Pokkaliibacter sp. MBI-7: one gene and its partner. The protein of the gene in region 2 interacts with the protein of the main gene of each other region in a pairwise test. Links are inferred from orthologs where the notes say so. Each region holds a gene or a part of one and is shown on either strand. Other genes may lie near its edges.

Region 1 (2,966 bases), on a different replicon or contig from region 2:
CTGGTCGTCGAGCCAGCGCTGTGCCTTGTTGATCATCTCCAGCGAGGTCAGGTAGCAGTCTTTGGAGCTGTCACCCCAGGTGAACAGGCCATGTGCTTCCAGCACGATGCCGCGCAGGTGGGGGTTGGCTTTGGCCAGCTTTTCCAGCTCCAGACCGAGCTGAAAACCGGGGCGGCGCCAGGGCAGCCAGCCGATGTCACTGCCATAGATCGTTTCGGTCAGGGCCTTGCTGTTCCTGGCGGCGGCAATGGCGATCACGGCATCCGGGTGCAGGTGGTCAACGTGGGCAAAGGGCACAAAGGCGTGCAGCGGTGTGTCGATACTGGCGGCGCGGCTGTTGAGGTTGAAGGTACAGTGCGGCAGGTAGCCGACCATCTCATCTTCGTACTGTTCGCCGCGGTAGAGCTGCTTGAGGCTTTCCAGTTTGTCCATATACAGGGTGGCGAAGCCATCCAAGCGGATGCTGCCGATGTCACCGCCCGAGCCCTTGACCCACAGCACCGGCACCTGTTCCTTGCTCAGCGGGTCATGGCAGAGAATCTTGGCGGAGGTATTGCCACCGCCATAATTGGTGACGCGCATGTCGGCGCCCAGCAGATTGGAGCGGTACAGCAGCAGTTCAGGTTCGCTCAGGGTGGCGGCGTGGGCGTCGTCCCAGCGGTTTTCGATCAGACTGTTCTCATTCTGAGAGTATTGTTTTTGTTGCGTCATGGGAGCCTCAGTCAGTTATCCGCATTAATGAAGTCAAAAAGAATTCGGGTCGGAACAGGTTGCTGCACCGCAGGGTGATGACCCGCCAGACAGGCACACAGGGCGGGCAATCAGGCGTCAACACTGGTTCGGTGCAAGCAAAAGCTGTCATACTGAGCGACATTTACGGCGGGTTGCGCAGGTTTTGACAGGTTTTGACGGTTTTAATCTTCCATCAAACACCTAAACCTGTCAAACAAGATCAAAACATTGCAAAAAATGCTTGATTTTGTCCCCCCGTCTGACCATATTGACGCCTAAGGATTGATAATGCACGAAGTTGAAAGACATCGAATCATCCTCTCTGAGGTGGGCGAAAAGCCCGTGGTGACCCTGAACTACCTGGTGGATCTGCTCGGTGCGTCGGAAGCGACGGTCCGGCGTGACATCAACGTACTGCACAAACAGGGCAAGCTGAAAAAGGTGCGCGGGGGAGCAGAGTCTCTGCATCCGCCGACCAGTCCCAATCTGGCGGGGCGGCCTTTCTCGGTGAATCAGACCATCAATGCCCGAGCCAAGCGTGCTATCGCCCGGCTGGCAGCGACCCTGTGCAAAGAGGGCGACTCGATCATCATCAATGGCGGGACGACCACCTTCTTTATGGCTGAACACCTGAAGAACAGTCACCTGCATGTGCTGACCAATTCCTTTGTGATTGCCGAGTACCTGCTGAAAAACAGTAAATGCGGTGTGACCCTGCCCGGCGGCACGGTGTACCGGGAGCAAAACATCATTCTGAGCCCGTTCCCCAGAGATGTGTCGTCGCAGTTTTACGCTTCACTGCTGTTTATCGGCGCCCAGGGGGTGGGTCCGCTGGGCGTTATGGAAACCGATCCGCAGATCGTGCAGGCCGAAACCAAGCTGCTCGAACAGGCGGAACAACGGGTGTTGCTGGTGGACAGCAGCAAGTTTGGCAATCGCAGCAGTCTGATCGTATGCCCGCTGAACAAGATCGATATCGTCATCACCGATGACGGTATTGATCAGAAAAGTCGGAAGATGATTGAAGATGCAGGATGCAAACTGATGATTGCGACGATGGAAACTTCAGCATCAACCACACTGGCGGAAACCGCCGGGGAGACCGACTAGGTCACCCCCTGCCAGCGCCACGATCACCGCTCTTTACAGACATTTCATGAACGCAGCACAGCAACTGGCTGTCACTGGCTGTTGAAAACGTAGTACTCCACAGCCTGCAAGGCGGTCGGCCATTGAACAAAAACAACAAATGGAGACTAGCTATGCGATTGAAGACACTCCTTACCTGCGCAATTACCAGTGCAGCGCTGGCCTTTGGTGGTCTGGCGCAAGCCAAGGAAGTAAAGATTGCGCTGGTGGTGAAGGCCCTCGGTATCGGCTTCTTTGAGGCCGCCAACAATGGTGCGCAGGAGGCCGCCAAGGAGCTGGGCGATGTGCAGGTGATCTACACCGGCCCGACCAGTACCACCGCTGAAGGCCAGATTGAAGTCATCAACTCCCTGATTGCCCAGCGCGTTGACGCCATTGCCGTGTCAGCCAATGACACGGATGCGCTGGTACCCATTCTGAAGAAGGCCCAGCAACGCGGTATCAAGGTTATTTCCTGGGATTCCGGCGTAGCGAAAGACGGCCGGCAGATTCACCTGAACCCGTCGAGCAACCAGCTGATCGGTGAAATGAACGACAAGCTGGCGGTTGAGGCGATCAAGGCCAGCGGCGCCGCTGACGGTGAAGTGGCCATCCTCAGCGCTACCCCCACCTCCACCAACCAGAACATCTGGATCGACGAAATGAAAAAGGCGTCGGCCCAGTATCCGGCGATGAAAATTGTCACCACCGTTTACGGTGATGATCTGGCCGACAAGAGCTACCGCGAAACCGTCGGCCTGCTGAAAACCTATCCTGAGCTGAAAGCCATCGTCGCTCCCACCTCTGTGGGCATCGTGGCGGCCGCACAGGCCGTGCAGGATCAGGGTAAGGTCGGCAAGGTCTATGTCACCGGGCTGGGGCTGCCCTCCGAGCTGGCAGGGCATGTCGAGGCCGGCGCGGTGAAAAGTTTCGCCATCTGGAATCCTATCGATCTGGGCTACGCCGCCACCATGATTGCCTACAATCTGGTAGAGGGTAAGGCGACCGACAAAGAAGTGGGCATGGGCCGTCTGGGCATGGCTAAGCTCGATGCCGATGGCAACGCGGCGATGGGCGACCCCTTCGTCTACGATGCGTCCAACGTC
Region 2 (3,355 bases):
AAGTCAGTCAGCACTGTCACAGCATCTGGCTGTGTTGCGCCGGGATGGGCTGGTCAAAACCCGGCGAGAATCCCAGACCATTTACTACTCACTGTCCGGTGATGTTGCCAGTCAGATTATCCGCACACTTCACGACATCTATTGCCCTGAGATGTAGACAGACGGAAGCCCGGCTTCTCTTCCACATGGGTGCGTCAACCTGACGACATCATCCTAATGATAAGCGATGGAACTGCCAGTCTTCTTGAGGTGGGTTAAGAGGCAAGCGCATATCTACCACCTCTTCTTCGGCGTTGTAGGAATTCTGAAAGCCAAGTGACTTGGCCAGCTTCTGCATGCCCAGATTCGTCGGCAACGTTGACCCCACCAACTGCAACGTGCCCCGGCTGCGGCAATACTCGGTGATCTTATTCATCAACAACCGCCCTAACCCTTCTCCCTGCATGTCATCCCGGATCACGATCGAAAACTCCGCAGTAACGTTATCCGGATCGGTGATGGCACGCACCACGCCCAGTGTCTCGTACTCATAACTCTGATCTTGCTTCAGTGCGGTCGCGATAAAGGCCATCTCCCGGTCGTAGTCAATCTGTGACCAGTTTGCCAGCTCAGAATGATTGGGGACTGAGCGACTGTAGAAATAGCGCAAACGCACGGTTTCCGGGCTGAGGCTTTTGTAGAACTGCAGATGCGCTGGCTCGTCTTCACCCCGAATGGGCCGCAGCTCCACCTCTCTGTTGCTTTTCAGCAATGTAGCCCACTCACGCAAATGCTCCGGATAGGCGGGAATGCATAAGGGGACCGGCTCTCCCAGCGAGACACTGACGTCGACAGCGAGTAATCCTTGCTTGTTTAACAACAGTGGATTGATCTCAAGCGCCTTGACCACCGGCAAGTCCACCACCAGCTGCGATAGCTTGACCAGCATCTGGCAGAGGGTATTGATGTCCTGATCAATCCTATAGCTGTTTTCCTGAATAATCCGGTGCACTCTGCTTTGCTCGATCAGCAAGCGAGCCAGCGACATGCTCAGAGGTGGTACCCCTAACTGACGATCACCCAGAACATCAACGGTGTAACCACCCACACCAAAAACGATCAGCGGACCAAAAACCGGATGCTGGGTTATGCCGACATGCATCTGCATGGACTGAAAGCCACGCTTCATCTGCTGCACGACAAAGCCATCCAGCTCATTATCCTGGTAGCGCTCGCGCATCCGATAATCAAGGCGAGTAACCCGACGTCGAATCTCGTCCTCAGAGTACATATCCAGTGCCATGTCCTGCCAGCGTTTGGTCAATAGCTGGTCATAGGCAAAGGGATAGCGATTGTCCTTGTGCAGAGCCTTGACTGCGACTCCCTCCTCGTAGAACCGCCCAACTTTCAGCACTTCTTCAACAGAGATCGCGTAAGAAGAATGAGCAGAGGGAATACCGTAGTAGTTGACCAGCTCCATGGACTCGGCATGGGTAAGGTAGTCCCGACCACTGCTATGAATACCATCCACCAGTGCCTTGGCACGCATGCGATGAATGGACTGCTCCTGCAGCACATAGTTGGGTGGCGTTTGTCGCGTCACTTCCTGATTGCGCCGGTATTCAACCATGTGCATAAAGCCTTCTACCGCTTTTTCAGGAGTGATATAGGTCGGAATACCTGCGGCACTTAACAAGTTACGTGCCGGTATGGCACTGGCTCTTCCCATCCAGCTGGTTAGTACCTGGGTGGATACAGACTTCTGTACTTTGATGATCGCCTCAGCCGTCTGTACGCAGGGAGCCAGACGGGTCGGTGCATGAATCATCAGCACCGCATCCACATTCGGATCACGACTGACAATCGACAGCGCCCTGGCAAACTGCTCAGGTGTTGCCGTCGCATTGAGATCAACAGGATTAGCGCGACTCCAAAAAGGCGGTAGTACCTCAGCCAGGTCAGCAACGGTCTGCTCTGACAACTGCGCCAGCTTGCCACCTTTACGTATCAAGGCATCGACCGCCAGTGCATTCGGCCCCATGCCGTTGCAAATCAACGCCAGCCGGTCACCTTTCAACAGCTTGCTGCGGCTGAGCGTCTCCAGCGCATTAAAAACTTCATCAGAGGTTGTCACCCGCACGACCCCTGCCCGGCGCAACACGGCATCGTAGACCTGATCCTCACTGACGACACCACTGTCCACTGCACTTTGTATTGCCCCAGCCTGATGCAGGAAGGCACTTTTCAGAATGAGCACCAGTTTATTTCGTGCTGCCGAGCGTACAGCCGAGACAAAGTGTCGAGCATTGGTAATACGATTGAGCTGCAACACGATGGACTGGGTATAAGGATCCGCCGCGAGGTAATCGATGATGCTGGGCAGATCGACATCGACAGAGTCGCCTATGGTAAGAAAATGGGAGAAGCCAATCCCCTGACCTGTCGCCCAGTCAATCATGGCGGTACCGACAATACCGGACTGGCCGACGTAGCCCACTTTCCCTTTCAGTACATTGAGATGGCTGTAACTGGCATTCATGTTGTGGCCAGGAACCAGTATTCCCAGACAGTCTGGCCCCATGATGCGAATACCATAGGGCTTCGCTGCTTCTTTAACCGCCTCACGCAGGGGTCGGCTTTCCTCGCCCTGAGCAAGATAGCCACCACTCAGAATAATGGCAGCACGTACCTCACTGGCACCAAGCTTACGAATCAGTTCCGGAACACGCTCAGGAATAGAGCAAATGACCGCCAGATCTGGCAGTTCAGGTAAGTCGGCAAAGCCCCGATAACAAGGAACACCGAATACGGCCTCCGTTGCCTCGCGGTACACCACATAGAGATGCCCTTCAAATCCGCTTTCCTGCAGATTACGGACGACCACGCCGCCGAGATTATCAGGCTCCTCCGTGGCACCAAAGACCACGATGGATTTTGGTTTGAAGAATCGTTTGAGGTATTTGGTACTCAATTCATCTCTCCTGACCATAAGTAAGTGGCATCTGCTCCCCATACTCCGGAGCACATCGGTCCACTACACCTGATAACTACCCATCCGTCTTAGCAGCAGATAATGACATTACGGCTGCAAAGGCAACACTATGCATTATGGTGTGGCACATCTAACAAACCGTTGATCAACATCAGAGATCATTGCGCCTTACGATCAACCCACAGATGATCGACCAGCACACGCTGAATCTGCATCTTGGGATCTTCTTCCTGCAAACCCTGATTGACGAAGTCCCGCACTTGCATCAGCACCAGCTCACGGCTGCGCTCATCCTTTACTGACTGCATATTCACCTGAGCCAGAGCGAGATTGAGATAGTGTTGTACCAGTGGCATGTGAGACTGCAGACGCTTCTTGGCATCC

The links. The genes of interacting proteins can lie anywhere in the genome.
Region 1: the proteins of QCD60_RS21485 (region 2) and QCD60_RS12645 interact in binary tests that used the Escherichia coli proteins (3 or more experiments, as listed by UniProt). The link is inferred for Pokkaliibacter sp. MBI-7 from one-to-one orthologs.

What each region holds. Positions count from the first base shown.
Region 1 is NZ_JARVTG010000001.1:2,824,331-2,827,296, forward strand. What follows is about bases 39-2,931. They hold QCD60_RS12645 (DeoR/GlpR family DNA-binding transcription regulator), read left to right. Parts: upstream 39-1,020; coding sequence 1,021-1,842; downstream 1,843-2,931. Other genes in these bases: QCD60_RS12640 (bifunctional rhamnulose-1-phosphate aldolase/short-chain dehydrogenase), read right to left, coding at 39-711; rhaS (rhamnose ABC transporter substrate-binding protein), read left to right, coding at 1,995-2,931. Also shown: more of QCD60_RS12640, read right to left, coding at 1-38; more of rhaS, read left to right, coding at 2,932-2,966. UniProt on the Escherichia coli protein: Represses ulaG and the ulaABCDEF operon. Two ulaR binding sites have been identified in each promoter.
Region 2 is NZ_JARVTG010000002.1:400,387-403,741, reverse strand. What follows is about bases 9-3,290. They hold QCD60_RS21485 (bifunctional acetate--CoA ligase family protein/GNAT family N-acetyltransferase), read right to left. Parts: upstream 2,951-3,290; coding sequence 209-2,950; downstream 9-208. Other genes in these bases: QCD60_RS21480 (flagellar basal body-associated FliL family protein), read right to left, coding at 3,130-3,290; QCD60_RS21490 (metalloregulator ArsR/SmtB family transcription factor), read left to right, coding at 9-157. Outside these bases: more of QCD60_RS21490, read left to right, coding at 1-8; more of QCD60_RS21480, read right to left, coding at 3,291-3,355. UniProt on the Escherichia coli protein: Catalyzes the acetyl-CoA-dependent acetylation of lysine residues of a large number of target proteins. Acetylates RNase R in exponential phase cells and RNase II.